One region of the Streptomyces sp. NPDC088785 genome, then DNA from elsewhere that is predicted to be linked to it. Evidence: riboswitches for the same ligand, from Rfam matches in the RefSeq annotation. Region 1 holds a riboswitch; each other region holds the start of a gene.
What was found. A riboswitch is a leader RNA that binds a small molecule or an ion and turns the genes downstream of it on or off. The one in region 1 is predicted to bind cyclic di-AMP.
Positions count from the first base shown of each region.

Region 2: linked by a shared signal. The riboswitch ahead of ACIP5K_RS22480 (transglycosylase family protein) and the one ahead of ACIP5K_RS10555 (M23 family metallopeptidase) in region 1 are both predicted to bind cyclic di-AMP.
Region 3: linked by a shared signal. The riboswitch ahead of ACIP5K_RS24230 (C40 family peptidase) and the one ahead of ACIP5K_RS10555 (M23 family metallopeptidase) in region 1 are both predicted to bind cyclic di-AMP.
Region 4: linked by a shared signal. The riboswitch ahead of ACIP5K_RS14660 (LysM peptidoglycan-binding domain-containing M23 family metallopeptidase) and the one ahead of ACIP5K_RS10555 (M23 family metallopeptidase) in region 1 are both predicted to bind cyclic di-AMP.

Region 1 is NZ_JBIVKH010000003.1:22,817-27,258, reverse strand. Features, by position in the region: gene ACIP5K_RS10575 (hypothetical protein) at 1-50, opposite strand, end outside; gene ACIP5K_RS10570 (alginate lyase family protein) at 248-1,501, shown strand; tRNA gene ACIP5K_RS10565 (tRNA-Met) at 1,549-1,622, shown strand; gene ACIP5K_RS10560 (PP2C family protein-serine/threonine phosphatase) at 1,780-2,889, shown strand; cyclic di-AMP (ydaO/yuaA leader) riboswitch at 3,105-3,241, shown strand; gene ACIP5K_RS10555 (M23 family metallopeptidase) at 3,253-4,320, shown strand.
Region 2 is NZ_JBIVKH010000008.1:98,657-103,098, forward strand. Features, by position in the region: gene eno (phosphopyruvate hydratase) at 1-1,197, opposite strand, end outside; gene ACIP5K_RS22480 (transglycosylase family protein) at 1,473-2,183, opposite strand; cyclic di-AMP (ydaO/yuaA leader) riboswitch at 2,188-2,345, opposite strand; gene ACIP5K_RS22485 (transglycosylase family protein) at 2,526-3,578, opposite strand; gene ACIP5K_RS22490 (cytochrome P450) at 3,910-4,442, shown strand, end outside.
Region 3 is NZ_JBIVKH010000009.1:161,683-166,124, forward strand. Features, by position in the region: gene ACIP5K_RS24210 (8-amino-7-oxononanoate synthase) at 1-528, shown strand, start outside; gene ACIP5K_RS24215 (DUF397 domain-containing protein) at 509-733, opposite strand; gene ACIP5K_RS24220 (helix-turn-helix domain-containing protein) at 794-1,645, opposite strand; gene ACIP5K_RS24225 (ATP-binding protein) at 1,928-2,392, shown strand; gene ACIP5K_RS24230 (C40 family peptidase) at 2,743-3,216, opposite strand; cyclic di-AMP (ydaO/yuaA leader) riboswitch at 3,220-3,420, opposite strand; gene ACIP5K_RS24235 (hypothetical protein) at 3,754-4,062, opposite strand; gene ACIP5K_RS24240 (ATP-dependent Clp protease proteolytic subunit) at 4,070-4,442, opposite strand, start outside.
Region 4 is NZ_JBIVKH010000004.1:143,897-148,338, forward strand. Features, by position in the region: gene dxs (1-deoxy-D-xylulose-5-phosphate synthase) at 1-8, shown strand, start outside; gene ACIP5K_RS14640 (aspartate aminotransferase family protein) at 5-1,390, shown strand; gene ACIP5K_RS14645 (helix-turn-helix domain-containing protein) at 1,477-2,085, shown strand; gene ACIP5K_RS14650 (DUF6126 family protein) at 2,082-2,228, shown strand; gene ACIP5K_RS14655 (tyrosine-protein phosphatase) at 2,248-3,048, opposite strand; cyclic di-AMP (ydaO/yuaA leader) riboswitch at 3,430-3,600, shown strand; gene ACIP5K_RS14660 (LysM peptidoglycan-binding domain-containing M23 family metallopeptidase) at 3,606-4,352, shown strand.

The sequences.
Region 1 (4,442 bases):
GCGCCGACGGCGAGCAGGACGGCGGTCAGGGCGCGTCGAGTTGAGGTCATGCCCCTACAACGGCGCCGCGGTGCGGGCAGATACGGGGGCCGGGGGGTGCCCACCCGTCAGGTCTAAGAAGGGGAAGGGCCGTTCGGACCGCGCGCGGTGCCGCCCGCCGCGGGCGCCATCCGGCGCAACAGATACTGCGGGCGCGCGGCGCAGGGGTCAGGCTGCCAGTGACCGAACCGGAGGCCGGAGGTAGGGCATGGCAGCGGCGAGATTCCCCAGGACACGTCCCAGGGCCTGGTGGGGGCGGCGTGTTCTTCTGGGGAGCCTGCTCCCCCTCGTCACGATCGCGGCGACGGGCTGCGGCTCGGCCGGACCGAGCGACGGCGGCGCGCGGGCGGTGGCCGCGCCCCGGGCCGCGGGCGGGGCGTTCACCCACCCCGGGGTGCTCGTCGGCCAGGACCAGCTGACGGCCGCCCGCGACCACGTGGCCCGCAAGGAAGAGCCCTGGCTGTCGGCGTACCGGGCCATGGGCCGCAGCAAGTACGCCGCGCTCGACTACACGCCGAAGGCCTACGAGACGGTGGAGTGCCCGCCCGACACGCGCCCGGGGCAGGGCTGCGTGGAGGAGCGCGAGGACGCCATCGCCGCGTACACCCAGGCCCTGCTGTGGAACATGACCCGGGACAGGGCCCACGCCGAGAAGGCCGTGGAGATCATGGACGCCTGGTCGGACAAGGTGAAGCGGCACACCGAGGGCAACGCCGGGTTGCAGACCGCCTGGGCCGGCAGCTCCTGGGCGAAGGCCGCCGAGCTGATGCAGTACACGTACGACGGCTGGCCGGACGGGCAGGAGCTGAAGTTCCAGCGGATGCTGCGCGAGGTGTACCTGCCCGTGGTGCGCCCCGGCTCCGCCGACTTCAACGGCAACTGGGACCTGGTCATGGCCGACGCCACCATGAACATCGCCGTCCACCTCAACGACCACGCCGCCTTCGACCAGGCCGTGCACCACTTCCGGGCCCGCGTCCCCGCGTACTTCTACCTCTCCTCCGACGGCCCGCTGCCGGTCGAGCCCGAGGGCAGCGGCATCGACACCCCGGCGAAGCTGCGGACGTACTGGTTCGGGCAGACCACCTTCAAGGACGGCCTCGCCCAGGAGACCTGCCGCAACTTCAAGCACGCCAGCTACTCGCTGGCCGCCACCTCGCACATCGCCGAGACCGCCTGGCACCAGGGCGTCGACCTGTACGGCGAGGTGAAGGACCGGCTGCGGGCCGCGCTGGAGTTCCACTCCAAGTACCAGCTCGGCGCCACCGCCCCGGCCTGGCTGTGCGGCGGCAGGGTGCAGCGGGACATGGGGCCCGACACCGAGATCGGCCTCGGCCATCTGCGCGGGCGCCTGAAGATGGACCTCCCGCAGACCGTGCGGCTGACCCGCGAGGAGCGGCCCGAGGGCACCGACGACCTCTTCGTGGCCTGGGAGACCCTGACCCACGCCACCGCCGCCTGACGGATTGGCGTTCCGCGTCCACCATGGCGTAGAGTCAGGTTCACCGACGCGGGGTGGAGCAGCTCGGTAGCTCGCTGGGCTCATAACCCAGAGGTCGCAGGTTCAAATCCTGTCCCCGCTACTGAAGGCCGAGGCCGGAATCTCATCGAGATTCCGGCCTCGGTCGTTTTCGTGCGCCCGCCACCCGTACGGCCCACACCAGGTCGCCGCCGCCGCGCTCCCCGGGAACCCTTGACGAGACGCCGTAAACCGGGCGCGGACGTGGCAGGAGACGAGCGGTGGGGAAGCGCGCAGGGCGGCACAGATCGGTGGCGGAGAGCAGCGGCACCCGGTGGTTCCTGCGGGCGCTGCCGGTCCTGCTGATCCTCGGCGGTGCCTGCTACGAGTACGTGACCCCCTCCGGCTTCTCCGGGGCTCCGCTGTTCAGCGCGGCTCCCCTGGTCAGCGCCCCGTTCTTCTCGCTGCGGAGCACGGTCCTGGCCGGGATCGGGTCGATCCTGGCGATCCTCGTCGTCCATTTCCGGTACACCCAGCGGGTCGGCACCGACATCGTCACCGAGATGGCGACCGTGGCCACCGTCTGCGTGCTCGCCTGCTTCATCAACCGGATCGTGCGGCGCGGGAACGAGCAGCTGGACTCGGCCCGGCGGATCGCCCAGGCCGCCCAGTTCGCCGTGCTGCCCGAACCGGCCGGCCGGATCGGCGGGCTCGCCATCGCCGCGCGCTACGAGGCCGCGCAGGCCGGTGCCTTCATCGGCGGCGACCTGTACGCCGTCCAGGACACCCCGTTCGGCGTGCGCATCGTCGTGGGGGACGTGCGCGGCAAGGGCATGGGCGCGGTCTCGGCGGTCGCCGTGGTCATCGGGGCGTTCCGGGAGGCCGCCGAGCAGGAGGGCAGCCTGGAGGCGGTCGCCCTGCGCCTGGAGCGGGCGCTGGCCCGCGAGGGCACCCGGCGCGACGGCATCGACGACTTCGAGGGCTTCACCACCGCCGTGCTCGCCGAGATCCCGCACGGCGACTCCCGCGTCCGCATCGTCAACCGCGGCCACCCCGAGCCGATCCTGCTGCTCGGCGACGGCACCGTCCGGATGATCCCGGTCGTCGACGGCGTGGGGGCGCTGCCGCTCGGCATGGGCGAGCTCGGGTCCTGGCCGGACCGGGTCGCCGAGGCCCCGTTCCCGGCCGGGGCCACCCTGCTGCTGTACACCGACGGGCTGTCCGAGGCGCGGGACGCCGCGGGCGTCTTCTACGATCCGGCGGACCGGCTGTCCGGGCGGATCTTCCCCGGGCCCGACGAGCTGCTCCTGTCGCTCGCCGCGGAGGTGCGCGCGCACACCGGCGGCGGCGCGACGGACGACATGGCGCTGCTCGCGGTCCGGCGGCCGTGACGCTGCGCAGACACCGCCCATAACAATTGACGAACCATCAGAAAGGTGGCCGGTTACCGTCGTCGGCCAAGTCGGGCGGTTATAGCCGTTCTTGACCCGTTAAATCCTGGCCAAAGGCGTGAACGATCAGTAGGAACAGCTTGGAATTACTGTCGGCTGTCTATTAACGTTCGATAACGCAGCGCGGTCGTCCCAGCCGTCACCAGCGACGGCTCCGCGCGCACGCGCTTAATCCCGCAAGGGAGCCGGGGAACCACCAACTTGGGGTGAATCGGGCATCTTCGTATGCCCGTAGGAGACCTTCCTGCTCCGAACCCGTCAGCTAACCCGGTAGGCGAGAAGGAAGGAAAGGAGAGCGCCCCCGTGGCGTCGAACCGGCCTGCCCCCGAGTTCTCCTCGTCGAAGGATCCGTCGAACGACGCGTTCGGCCCCCGGAGCGAGACCTGGGAGGAATGGAACCCCACCGAGGACTCCGTCCGCCCCGTCCGCGGGCGGCACCGCGTGGCCCGGCAGCGCGGAGGGCTCGCGCGCAGCTCCACCGTCCTCGGCGTCGGCGTGATCGCCGCCGTCGGCGCGGGCGGCATCGCCACCGCGCAGGGCGGCAAGCCCGCCGTCCACCTCTCCCTGCCCGACCTGTCGTCCGTCAAGGACTCGCTGCCCGAGGCCGCTTCGCTGCCGGGCGTCGGCGCGCTCATATCCGGCGGCTCCGCGCAGTCCGGCGACTCCGGCGGCTCCGGCGGCTCCGGCGGCTCCGACACCGCCGCCACCCCGCTCACCACGGTCGGCAACGGCACGTCGGACGCGGGCGAGGCGCTGCGCACCCGGATCCTGGCCCAGGCCGAGACCCAGCAGGACGCCGCCGACGCCGCCGCGCAGCGGGCCGCCGAGGAGGCAGCCGCGCAGCAGGCCGCCGACGAGGCCGCCGCCAAGCAGGAGGCGGCCGACAAGAAGCAGGCCGCCGAGAAGAAGAAGGCGGCGGAGGAGGCCCGGAAGAGAGCCGAGGCCGAGCGCCTCGCCGAGCTGGCCAAGAGCTACAAGCTCCCCGTCGCCTCCTACACGCTCACCGGCACCTTCGGACAGCCCGGCGCCATGTGGTCCTCCGGCTACCACACGGGCCTGGACTTCGCCGCTCCCACGGGTACCCCGATCCACGCCGTCCACTCCGGCACCGTCACGGAGGCGGGCTGGGCGGGCGCGTACGGCTACCGCACGATCATCACCCTCGACGACGGCACCGAGCTGTGGTTCTGCCACCAGTCGTCGCTCAACGTCAGCGCCGGCCAGAAGGTCTCCACCGGCGATGTCATCGGCCGCGTCGGCGCCACCGGCAACGTCACCGGCCCCCACCTCCACCTGGAGGTCCACCCCGGCGGCGACGCCACCGGCATCGACCCGGCCGCCTGGCTGCGCGAGCGGGGCCTCACTCCCTGAGCCACCGGCCCGCCGGTACGCGGGCTCCGGCGGTCCTGGCGGCAACCCCCCGACGCCAGGGCCGCCGGTTTTGCCTGCCCTTGAGGCGCGGACCGGCCCGCGCACGGAATGACGTGCTCCGC
Region 2 (4,442 bases), on a different contig from region 1:
GGCGACGCGCTCGGAGCGGGCCGGGGCGCCGGTCTTGATCTGGCCGCAGTTCGTGGCGACGGCGAGGTCCGCGATCGTCACGTCCTCGGTCTCGCCGGAGCGGTGCGACATCATGCACTTGAAGCCGTTGCGCTGGGCCAGCTCGACGGCGTCCAGGGTCTCGGTCAGCGAACCGATCTGGTTGACCTTGACGAGCAGGGCGTTGGCCGAGTTCTCCTCGATGCCGCGGGCCAGGCGCTCCGGGTTGGTGACGAAGAGGTCGTCGCCGACGAGCTGGACCTTGTCGCCCAGCTTCTCGGTGATGACGTGCCAGCCGGCCCAGTCGTCCTCGTACAGCGGGTCCTCGATGGACACGAGCGGGTACGCGGAGACGAGCTCCTCGTAGTACTCGGTCATCTCGGCCGCCGAGCGCTCCTTGCCCTCGAACTGGTACTTGCCGTCCTTGTAGAACTCGGAGGCGGCGACGTCCAGCGCGAGCGCGATCTGCTGGCCGGGGATGTAGCCGGCCTCCTTGATCGCTTCGAGGATGAGGTCGAGCGCGGCGCGGTTCGACTCCAGGTTCGGGGCGAAGCCGCCCTCGTCGCCGAGGCCGGTGGACAGGCCCTTGGTCTTCAGCACCTTCTTGAGGGTGTGGTAGACCTCGGCGCCCCAGCGCAGGGCCTCGGAGAAGGACTCCGCGCCGATCGGGGCGATCATGAACTCCTGGATGTCGACGTTGGAGTCGGCGTGCGACCCGCCGTTCAGGATGTTCATCATCGGGACGGGCAGCAGGTGCGCGTTCGGACCGCCCAGGTAGCGGAAGAGCGGCAGGTCGGACGCCTCGGAAGCGGCGTGCGCGACGGCGAGCGAGACGCCGAGGATGGCGTTGGCGCCCAGCGAGCCCTTGTTGTCCGTGGCGTCCAGGTCGAACATCGCCTGGTCGATCAGGCGCTGCTCGGTGGCGTCGTAGCCGACCAGCTCCGGGCCGATCTGCTCGATGACGGCGAGGACGGCCTTCTCGACGCCCTTGCCGAGGTAACGGTTGGGGTCACCGTCACGGAGTTCGATGGCCTCGAAGGCACCGGTGGAGGCGCCCGACGGAACGGCAGCACGACCCGTGCTGCCGTCGTCGAGGCCGACCTCGACCTCGACCGTGGGGTTGCCTCGGGAGTCCAGGATTTCCCGGGCTACGACGACGTCGATGGACGGCACGAGCATCTCCTTCTGGGATGTGACGCGGACGGTGCGGGGCCGGTTGGTTCGGTCCCGCACCCTCTGAGCCTAACCGGCTCCGAGGCATCGGCCATCCGACCGCCCGGCCAGTGGACAACGCCCAGAGCGAAATGTTTCTTAACGGAACAAAGACAGCAGCCCCCGCCCGCTGCATGGGGCGGGGGCTGCTCAGGTGAGCGGCCCACCGGGGAGTGGGGACGGGGGTGCGGCCGGTGACCCGGCGTCCGCCGACGCCGGGCCCGCGGCACTCCCGCGCGGTCCTACTTCAGGTGGAGCTGCTGACCCGGGAAGATCAGGTCGGCGTTCTTGACGATGTCCTTGTTGAGCTTGAACACCTTCTGCCAGTCCGTGCCGTGCGCGTCGGCGATCTTGCTGAGGGTGTCGCCGGTCTTGACCTTGTACTCGCCGTCGCCCTTCTCGACCTTCTGGCCGGTGGGGGTGGTGACGGTGTCGCGCGACTGCGAGCGGGAGGCGGCCGAGGAGTCGGTGTGCTGCTCGGTCGACTTCTGCTGCTGCGGCTGGCTCTGCTGCGGCTGCTGCTGCTGCGGCTGGGACTGCTGGGTGTCCTGCTGGGGGGCCGGGGCGGAGTTGCCCGTGGAGGCGCCCGAGAGGCCCACGCCGCAGCTCGGCCAGGCGCCCTTGCCCTGCGAGGCGAGGACCTTCTCGGCGACCGAGATCTGCTGGGCCTTGGAGGCGCCCGCGGCGGAGGACGCGTACTGCGTGCCGCCGTAGGCCGCCCAGGTGGACGGCGAGAACTGGAGGCCGCCGGAGAAACCGTTGCCCGTGTTGATCGACCAGTTGCCGCCGGACTCGCACTGCGCGACCTGGTCCCACTCGGAGGCGGAGGCGGCGGAGGCCGAGGTGGCGCCCATCAGCGGGACGGCGACGGCGGCACCGGCGACACCGGCGAGCGTGGCGACACGGACGGCCTTGGACGGGCGGCGGTGCTTGCCCTTGCTGGAAAGCAGCATGGAGAGATCCCCTCACCGACGCCTACGAGGTGAGCTGTCGGGTTCGGGCCAGTGAGTGCCCGGCCGCGCATCCTTGTGCGCGGCTTAACCCCAAGCCGTCTCGGTCTCCCTCGACGGCGGCTTACCTGGGTCCCCCGCTCCTGCCTACGGCGCTTACGCGTCGACTGTTCCCGTACGGACGTTGGCAGGATTCGGCGTGACGTCCGTCGGGGCCCGCTGTGGCGAGCGGTCAGACCGTAAGCAGTGGATCCGCCCGATTTCAAAGACGATCAGGGTCTTTGAGACTCATGTCTCACTCGATCAAAAGCGGACATACAGGCCTCAAAGACCCCGTAACTCCCGCTACTTTTCGACCGATTCAGACCCAAGATCCAGACTCTGACCAGGGAGGATGAGGTTCGGGTCGGTACCGACCGTCTTCTGGTTCGCGTCGTAGAGCGCGGACCACCCGCCGGGCACGTTCTGGGCGTCGGCGATGTCCCAGAGGTTGTCACCCGAGCGGACCACATAGGCGTCGCCGTCGCGCCGCTCGTCGCGCGAGGCGTGACGGCCGTCGCCCGTACGCGAGTCGGCGCCGTCGTCGGTGGCGCGGTCGCCCCGGTGCCGGCCGCCCGCGGAGGCGTCGGCGGGGGCGGTGGAGTCGTCGGCGGCGGTGTCCGGGGAGTCCGGCGAGGCGGTGCCGGACGGAGCCGACGCGGCGTCACTCGCCCCGCCCTCCTCGCTGTTACCCGAGGTAGCGGCGGAGTCGTCCGCCGACGGGCCGTCGGACGGGCCGTCCGACGCCGCGTCCGACGCGCCGTCCGTGGCATCGTCCGACGCCTTGTCCGACACCTTGTCCGATGCGCCGGATCCGTCGTGATTCTTGTCTCCCGGATCCGCACTCGCGTCCGCGTCCGCGCCGGAGTTCGAACCCGAGTCCGAGCCGGAGTCCGAGCCGGAGTCCGTCCCGGCCGTCGCACCGCCGTCGCCGGGGGCCTTGGGGGTGGCACTCGCGCCCGGGTCGACGTCCGCCGAGCCGGCGCCCTGCGCCAGGCCGGCGGTGGCCGAGCAGCTCGGCCAGGCGCTCGGCCCCTTGGCGTCGAGGACCTTCTCGGCGACGGCTATCTGCTGCGAGCGGCTGGCCTGGTCGGCGCGCGGGGCGTAGTCGAGACCGCCGTACTCCTCCCACATCTCCTGCGAGAACTGAAGGCCGCCGTAGTAGCCGTTGCGCGCGTCCAGGCTCCACTGCCCGCCGCTCTCGCACTCGGCGACCTTGTCCCACGTGGTGGCCGTCGCCGCGTGCGCGCCGGTGGCGCCGAGCAGCGGGATCGCGATGGCGCTGCCGGTGACCCCGGCGGCGACGACGAGAGCAGGGGCCTGGCGGGGGCGACGGTGTCGACCGTTCCCGGAGAGCATGCGGTTGCCTTTCGCGAGACTGATACAGCTGCACGCGACAAGGTGGATGCGTGGTGCCTGTTGTGCGTGTGTCGCGATGACTGGTGAACGTAGCGGGACTCGAACGCTTGTCACAAGTCGATGCAGCGTAGATCACGCCTCCATCACAGATTTGACACAACGTCAGCTTTCGGGGGTCTGTGGGCCGTCGTGAACTGTGCGGTGAATGGGCCCCGTTCGCGGCTTTCCGGGATGCCGACAAACCATCCCGTGCCGCCCGCGCGCACGGCGCCGAGTGGCACCGGTCACACGCGTTCCCGCTGGCCGGACCGCCTCCGGGTACGGTCGGGATGTGAACACCGCGCCCGCCCCCGAACTCTTCACCTGGGAGTTCGCCACCGATCCGTATCCCGCCTACGCCTGGCTGCGCGAGCACTCCCCCGTGCACCGCACCACCCTGCCCAGCGGCGTCGAGGCGTGGCTCGTGACCCGGTACGCGGACGCGCGTCAGGCGCTCGCGGACCCGCGGCTGTCGAAGAACCCGGTGCACCACGCGGACGACGCGCAAGGCAGGAGCAGGACCGGCATCCCCGGCGAGCGCAGCGCCGGCCTGATGACCCATCTGCTGAACATCGACCCGCCGGACCACACCCGGCTGCGGCGCCTGGTCTCCAAGGCGTTCACCCCGCGCCGGGTGGCCGAGTTCGCGCCGCGCGTGCAGGAACTGACGGACGGCCTCATCGACGGCTTCGCGGCGCGCGGCAGCGCCGACCTCATCCACGAGTTCGCCTTCCCGCTGCCCATCTACGCGATCTGCGACCTGCTCGGCGTCCCGCGCGAGGACCAGGACGACCTGCGGGACTGGGCGGGCATGATGATCCGTCA
Region 3 (4,442 bases), on a different contig from region 1:
CACGCGGCGGGTCTCGCGGGCGACCCCGCCACCGTCGCCACGGTGACCCTGTCGAAGTCCTTCGGCAGCCAGGGCGGAGCGGTCCTCGGACCGGCGCCGGTCATCGACCACCTCGTCAACACGGCGCGTACGTTCATCTTCGACACCGGCCTCGCGCCGGCCGCCGTCGGCGCCGCGCTCGCGGCGCTGCGTCTGCTGCGCCGCGAACCCCGGCGGGCGGCACGGGCCCGCGAGGTCGCGGCGACGCTGCATCAACTCCTCGTGGCCGAGGGCCTGTCGGCCGTCCGTCCGCAGGCGGCGGTGGTCTCGGTGCGCGCACCCTCGCCCGAGGGGGCGGTGCGCTGGGCCGCGGCCTGCCGGGCGGCGGGACTGGCGGTGGGCTGTTTCCGTCCGCCGTCCGTGCCGGACGGCGTCTCACGGCTGCGGCTGACCGCCCGCGCCGACCTCACCGACGAACAGGTCGCCGAGGCCGTGCGGGTGATCAGTCGGACAGCTCCCCGGGGCGCGGTCAGCGCAGGGAGCCGATGAACCCCTCCCAGGCGGAGGGGGCGAACAGCACGGCGGGACCCGCCGTGTTCTTGGAGTCGCGGACGGCCAGCAGGCCGGCCGCGGGCCCCGAGGGCAAGGGGGCCGTCTCCACACAGTTGTTGGCGCCCGTGCTGCGGCTGCTGCGCCGCCACTGTGCGCCGCTCAGCGACATGCTGTCGGAAACGTACCGAGGCAGTGCATTCATGGTGCCTCCCTGACGCAGTGCCGGTGCGTGACGGAGCGTCGGCGACCCCCGCACGTCCGGCTATCCGGCTATCTGTGCGATGAACTTCAGTGAGTCCTCGGGTGGAAGAGCGTGTCCCAGAAGAGCTTCGAAGGCGTCCGTGTACGCGGTGAGATCGTCTTTCCGCTCAAGGTAGAGACTACTCGTCAAATGGTCGAGAACAACCACGTCCAGATCAGTTGTGTTCGGAAAGGAGAACACAACGAAAGGACCGGTGATACCGATGTGCCCACCTGCGGAGAAGGGAAGCGCCTGAATCCGGACATGCGGCAGCTGGGCCACCTCGGCCAAATGTGCCAATTGCCTTTGCAGAATGTCTTTTCCGCCCACTTCGCGGCGGAGTACGGCCTCGTCCAGGATGGCCGTCAGGTGCAGGGGCGTCTCCGCGTGCAGCACCGCCTGTCGCGCGAGACGCACGTCCACCAGCGACTCGATATGCCGCTCGGGCATGCCACCGAGAACGGATCGTGTCACCGCGTAGGCGTACTCCGGCGTCTGCAACAGCCCCGGCATCACACTGGTCTCCAGCGTCCTGATCCGGCACGCCTGTGATTCCAGGCTGATGAAGTCGCGGTACAGCGGCGGCAGAAGTCCGCGATAGGCGTGCCACCAATGGTGCCCGCCGGCATCCTCGGCCCCCGCCAACGCCACGACGAGTTCGCGAAGTTGGGGGTCTTTCGCCTCGAATGCGTCGAGCAGCCGCAGCACGTCCGAGCCCGTCACACCGCTGCGCCCCGTCTCGATCCGGCTCACTTTCGACTGGTGCCAGCCGACCAGTCGCGCGGCTTCACCACTGGTGAGTCCGGCTCCCACGCGCAGCGCGCGCAATTCGGCACCCAGCTTGCGGCGGCGCACCGCGGGACCGTACTTCATGCTGTCTCCTCTGGCCCTCGGGCCGCACGGCCGCTCTCTCCCGGCCCGTACGGGGACGGCTCCTGAGCAGACGGTAGAGGAACCGGCGCGCGCTCGCCCAAATACGGTCTACCGTCGCAGAGTTCACCGCTTCGGGCGACAGATATATGCATATCTTGGGGGATCGGCACCCTGGGAGCGCATCCAAGTGGCACGCTGGCGCGAAGCAGTAGCCGGGGCCCGGGAGTGAAGCATCCGCGGCGGGCGGTCGAGCGGCCCCGAAAGGAAAGGGACGACTTCGCCATGGCAGACCACCAGGAAGCATCCGTCACGCTGCCGAGCGATCCCGCGTCGGTCCCCACGGCCCGGAGGTATGTGAGCAACGTGCTGACGGAGTGGGGCATGCCGGGGGACTGCGACGCGGCGGACACCGTCCGGCTGATCGTCTCGGAACTCGTGACGAACGCGGTGCAGCACACCCGCGGGCAGTCCCCCACCTTCACCGTCGAGCTGGAACTGGAGCGGGACGAGCACCTGCGGATCGGTGTGACGGACAGCCACCCCCGCTACCCCCGGCGGCTGCCTGCCGCGGTGCAGCAGGACAACGGGCGGGGCATGGTCATCATCCGCTGTCTGGCGGCCGAGTGCGGCGGCCGGCTCTCGGTCTGTCCGACCGCCGAGGGCGGTAAGACGGTGTGGATCGCCCTGCCGTGGAGGAGCACCCTGTCCGAGCCCGGCGGCGCCGTCCACCAGGCACCCACGCGCTGAGCGCGGCGCGCCCGTGGGGCGTCGGCCCGGCGGCGGTCCGACACCGGACACGCGTCCGACCCCGGACATGTCCCGCTCGGCAGCGGCCCGGACCGGGAAGGGCCCCGCCCGGTACGTCGCGCGGCACGGCAGGGCACGGCACGGCTCGGCAGAGCACGGCACGGCGGCACGCGGCCGCTTCCGGGCCCCTCGGAGGCGTTTCCGGGCCCGCCGGGGGCGCCGCGCACGCGCCACCGCAGGGCGTGCGAGGGACCGCGAGGGCCCCGCGTGCCAGGGCGGCAGGCGGCAGGCGGTGGGCGAGGGGTGGTCCGGCGCCGGGCCACCCTCCGCGGACAGGTCCGTCCCGGGCGTCAGCGCACCCGGCCGTACCAGACGCTCTTGGTCCAGATCTTCTCCAGCCGCACCACGGCCCCCGTCTTCGGGGAGTGCCAGATCCGTCCCTTGCCGGCGTAGATGCCGACGTGGTAGACGCTCCGGCCCGAGTGGAAGAACACCAGATCGCCGCGTTTGCGCTGGGACCCGGCGACATGGTGGGTCTTGTTGTACTGCTGCGCGGCGGTGCGGGGCAGCTTCTTGCCCGCCCGCTTGAACGAGTAGAGCGTGAGCCCCGAGCAGTCGAACCGGTGCGGTCCCGAGGCGCCCCACTTGTACGGCGCGCCCTTCTTCGACGCCGCGACCTGGAGGGCCTTGGACGAGGCCACGGCGGCTGACGCCGCGGGCGCGGCGCCGGGGACCATCAGCCCGGCGCCCGCGACGGCGAGCGTCAGGGCCGAGGCCGTACCGGCCCGGGTCAGCAGCGACGGGACACGATTCAGCGCGGTCATGCGCAACCCTTCGTCAGCCGCCTGCGAAGGATGACCTGTCGGGTTCGGGCTGGCGAAGATGCCCGGCCGCGGCTGCGGCTTCACCCCAAGGAACGCTCGCAGCGGGTGCTGCGGCGGCCCGTCGTGCCTGGGTCCTCCACTCCTGCCGATCCACTCCTGTCGACCTGGCATCCGGGCGGCGGCAGGACTCGGCGTCCGCACGGACCGCCCCGCCGCTGCGGCGGGGGCTTGTCGTCGGAGGGATCTTGACCCACCTTTGCCAGGAAAACCGAGTCGAACCGGCGGTAAGTGAGGCTCCTCACGCTTGACCCGTTCAGGTGGACAGTGCGGCTTTCGGGAACCGGCGGCCACCCCCGACCACGCCCGCACCAGGCACGGAACCGAAAATTCCGGGGTCCGGCTACCGTGGTCGCGCAACTCTTGCGGTCGCGCCGTCTACTCATATCTACGCCATCCGGGGGTACTCCTTCCGGGCCGTTTCCCGCCGTGGCCGGACGGCGTGACCGTCGACGAGCGCCGGGTGACCCCGACTGTTCGTCAGGAGGCGTTTTCTGGCGGCAATGTGACTGATCGTGTCCGCCTCTCGCCGTCCAGGACGCGCAGCGCCCGCGCCAGCGTCTCCGCGTGCACCCGGCTCTCGCCCCGCTGGTGCATCAGCGTCAGGGCGTCCCGGAGCGCCACCGCCCGGCCCACCAGCGCCTGGGCGGCCCGCAGGCCCCGATAGGTGTCGTCGCCGCGCGCCGGATTGATGCGGGCCAGCAGATCGACCACGGCCAGATAGCTGTCGACCAGGTCGCACTCGGCGCGGGTCAGCGCGGGCAGCGGCGGAAGTTCGGGTGGATACACGGCCGCCTCACCTCGCGCCCTGCGCGCCCTGCTGGTTCTTCCGGTTCTGCACGACGTGGTCCACCAGGCCGTACTCCAGGGCCTGCCGGGCCGTGAGCACCGTGTCCCGCTCGATGTCCGCGCCGATCCGCTCCGCCGTCCTGCCCGAGTGGCGCGCGAGCAGTTCCACCAGCCGCTCCCGGGTGCGCACCATCTCGCGGGCCTGGATCTCCAGGTCGGTGGGCTGCCCCTGGGCCGGCTCGGCCAGCGCGGGCTGGTCGAGCACCACGCGGGCCCCCGGGAGCGCCATCCGGCGACCCGGCACCCCCGCGGCCAGCAGCACCGCGGCGACGGACGCGGCCTGCCCCAGGCAGGTCGTCTCCACCGGGCAGCTGACGTAC
Region 4 (4,442 bases), on a different contig from region 1:
ACGCATGAGCAAGGAGTTCGACCTCGGCACGCTGCTCGCCGAGCGCGGCGCCGAACGGTACGAGCTGCACGCCAAGTACCTCAACCACCAACTGCCGAAGATGCTGCACACCATCGGCTTCGACAAGGTCTACGAGCGGGCCGAGGGCGCCCACTTCTGGGACGCGGACGGCAACGACTACCTGGACATGCTCGCCGGTTTCGGCGTCATGGGCCTGGGCCGCCACCACCCCGTCGTCCGCAAGGCGCTGCACGACGTCCTCGACGCCTCCCTCGCCGACCTCACCCGGTTCGACTGCCAGCCGCTGCCGGGACTGCTCGCCGAGAAGCTGCTCACCCACAGTCCGCACCTGGACCGGGTGTTCTTCGGCAACAGCGGTACGGAGGCGGTCGAGACGGCGCTGAAGTTCGCCCGCTTCGCCACCGGGAAGCCGCGGGTGCTCTACTGCGCCCACGCCTTCCACGGCCTGACCACCGGCTCGCTGTCGGTCAACGGCGAGGACGGCTTCCGCGACGGGTTCGCCCCGCTGCTGCCCGACACCGCCGTCCCGCTCGGCGACCTCGACGCGCTGGCGCGCGAGCTGGGGAAGGGGGACGTGGCCGCGCTCATCGTCGAGCCCATCCAGGGCAAGGGCGTGCACGAGGCGCCGCCCGGCTACCTGCGCGCCGCGCAGCAACTCCTGCACCAGCACAAGGCGTTGCTCATCGCCGACGAGGTGCAGACCGGCCTCGGCCGCACCGGCGACTTCTACGCCTACCAGAACGACGAGGGCGTCGAGCCGGACCTGGTGTGCGTCGCCAAGGCGCTCTCCGGCGGCTACGTGCCCGTCGGCGCAACGCTCGGCAAGGACTGGATCTTCAAGAAGGTCTACTCGTCCATGGACCGGGTCCTGGTCCACTCGGCGAGCTTCGGCTCCAACGCGCAGGCCATGGCCGCCGGCCTCGCCGTGCTCTCCGTGATGGAGGACGAGGAGACCGTCGCGAACGCGCGGGCCATGGGGGATCTGCTGCGCACCCGCCTCGCGGCGCTCATCGACCGCTACGAGCTGCTGAGCGACGTCCGCGGACGCGGCCTGATGATCGGGATCGAGTTCGGCAGGCCCCGGTCGCTGAAGCTGCGCAGCCGCTGGACGATGTTGCAGGCCGCGCGCAAGGGCCTGTTCGCGCAGATGGTCGTGGTGCCGCTGTTGCAGAAGCACCGGATCCTGACCCAGGTCTCCGGGGACCACCTGGAGGTCATCAAGCTGATCCCGCCGCTCGTGATCGACGAGGCGGACGTCGAGCGGTTCGTCGAGGCGTTCACCGCCGTCATGGACGACGCGCACGGCGGTGGTGGGCTGATGTGGGACTTCGGGAAGACCCTGGTGAAGCAGGCGGTCGCCATCCGCTGACCGGACCGGGGCACGATCGCCGCAGCGGACTTGCCTCTGGGGCAATAAATTTGCCTCGGGGGCAGGGCTCTGGCTGAATCGACGGTATGAGCCCTGCCCTCCCCGAGGAGGCTCCGGAACCCCCGGAGCTGCCCGCCGTCGCGCCCCAGCTGCGCGCCCTGCGCCGCCGCGCCTCGCTCACCCTGGAGTCCGCGGCCCGCACGGCCGGCCTGTCACCGGCCCATCTCTCCCGGCTGGAGACCGGCCAGCGCCAGCCCTCGCTGCCGATGCTGCTCGCACTCGCCCGCACCTACGGTACGACGGTCTCCGAACTCCTCGGCGAGGCCCCCGCCGATCGCGACGCCGTCGTGCGCGCCGGAACCATGGAGGCCACCGAGGCGGGCGGCTGGACCTACGTCCAGGCCGGCGCCTCCGGGCGCGGCATGCAGGCCCTGCGCGTGCACGTCCCGTACGGCGCGCAGGGCGACATCGTGCGCGTCCACCCCGGTGAGGAGTGGCTCTACGTCCTCGAAGGGCGGCTGCGGCTGCGCCTGGGGGACACGACCCACCGGCTCGGTCCTGGGGACAGCGCCCACTTCGACTCGCTCACCCCGCACCGCATCGCGGCCGCGGACAGCGGCGGGTCCGACCTGCTCTTCGTCCACACCCTGCTCCAGAGCCCGACGACCGCACTGTGCCTGGGAGGCATGTCATGAGCGACGCAGAACGGCCGGGCGGCCGCGACATCGAGGACAAGCTGCCGCGCGGCATCTGGGTGCGCGTCCTGATCTACGTCTTCGTGGGACACGCCTTCGCCGCGTTCGTCTACCTGCTGTTCACGCTCGGCGGCAGCCGCTGACGGGGCCCCGCGCCGCCGATCAGTCGACGAGGCGCTCGCGCAGCCGGTCGCGGGCGGCCGCGTCGAGCCGCAGCCCCTCCGTGAAGTAGCGGTCCGTGGTGCCCCACGTCTGCTCGATGGTCTCGAAGGCCGCGTGCAGGTACTCGGCGCGGGCGTCGAAGAGCGGCGCGAGCAGCTCCATCACCTCGGCCGAGTAGGCGTCGTCCGCGCCGGTGCCGTTGCGGCGGACCCGGTAGCGGCGGTGCCGCTCGTTCGACTTCAGGTAGTCCGCCTCGATGGCGTCCCGCTCGACGCCGACGGCGAGCAGCGTCACGGCGATGGACAGGCCCGCACGGTCCTTGCCGGCCGCGCAGTGCATCAGGGCCGGCGTGCTGTCGTCGGCCATCGCGTGCAGCACCCGGCTGTGCTCGGCGGTGCGGTCGCCGATGATGCTCCGATACGAGGTGATCATGCGCTGCGCGCCGCGCCCGTCGGAGAGCAGCCCGCGCAGCTGGTCGGTGTCGCCGTCGCGCACCATCTTCCAGAACTCGGCGCCGTCGGCCGGGTCGGACAGCGGCAGGTTCACGTTGCGCACGCCGGGCAGCTCGACGTCGGCGCCCTCCAGCTTCTGGTCCGCCGCGTTGCGGAAGTCGAAGACGGTGTGCAGCCCGAGGGAGGCCAGGAACGCGGCGTCCTCGGCGGTGGCGTGCGCGAGGTGGCCGCTGCGGAAGAGCACGCCGGGCCGTACGCGGCCGCCGTCCACGGTCGGAAGGCCGCCCACGTCGCGGAAGTTGCGCACGGCGGTCAGTTCGGGCTCGGTGGACGGGGCGTGCTGCGTCACGTGGGGCTCCTCCGCATCGGGCGCGCCGGCGCCGCTCGCCGGTGGGCCTGCACCCGACGATACGACATGGATTCCCCGGGCAACCATCCGTCTGTTTTGCCCCTTTAAGTACCAAGTATCCGTACGTGGGGGAAGATTGTGTACGTGTGCGTGAGCGGGCTCATATCGGTGACGGTGCGTGGTTGATCTCCCGATCGCCGGGGAGCGGAATTCCCGGAGGAATTGGCGCCGGTAAAGGCGCGGCATCGACAGAGGGTCACAGCGGAATCCCGTAAACGATCAACCAGAATCCCGAAAGGCGAATGCGCTGTTTGTCGCGGCCCGTATTCCTGTCCTACGGTCACCCATCACACCGGACGGAACGCCGAATCCTGCCGCCGCCCGGAGTTCCCACCACAACCCGTGACGGCAGGAGCGGGGGACCCACAGGCAGTACGCCGCCGAGGGAATTCCCGACGTGGCTCGGGGTGCAGCCGGACTCCTTCCCGGGATCCGGCCGGACATCTCCCGTCCGAACCCGACAGCTCACCCCGCAGGCGACGGAGAGGAAAAGCGCCATGTCCGCACAGGCGAAGCACCGCCGTCCGAAGACCCGCCGCGCCACCCGCGCCGCCGCCCTCACCACCGTCTCGGGCGCCGCCCTCGCGCTGCCCCTCATCGGTGCCACCGGGGCGCAGGCCGCGGACTCCGCCGGGGCCGCGCCGGCCACGTACACCGTGAAGTCCGGCGACACCCTCGCGAAGATCGCCCAGAACCGGCACGTCGAGGGCGGCTGGAAGCGGCTCTACCAGGACAACAGGAGCGTCATCGGCGCCGACGCGTCCCTGATCAAGGCCGGCACGAAGCTCACCCTCGGCGGCGCGGGCGGCTCGGCCACCCCGGCGAGCGCCACCACCGGCGGCGGTTACGCGATGCCCGTCGAGGGCTCCGCCGGCACGCCGTACCACGCGAACGGCGCCATGTGGTCCAGCGGCTACCACACCGGCACCGACTTCGTCGTGCCCACCGGCACCCCGGTCAAGGCCGTCGCGAACGGCACCGTGGTCTCCGCGGGCGACGGCGGCGCGTACGGCAACCAGATCGTCATCGAGAACGCCGACGGCTACTACTCCCAGTACGCCCACCTGTCCTCGGTCGGCGTCTCCGCGGGGCAGACGGTCACGGCCGGCGCCCGGATCGGCCTGTCCGGCGCGACCGGCAACGTGACCGGACCGCACCTGCACTTCGAGATCCGCACGACCCCGAACTACGGCTCGGACGTCGACCCGGTCGCCTACCTGCGCGGCCACGGCGTCACCGGCTGACCCACGGCACGCCCCGTACGCCCCGTGCGCCACACCCGGCCCCCAGATATTCCCTGGGGGCCGGGTGTGGTTTGTCACCACTCGTCAACC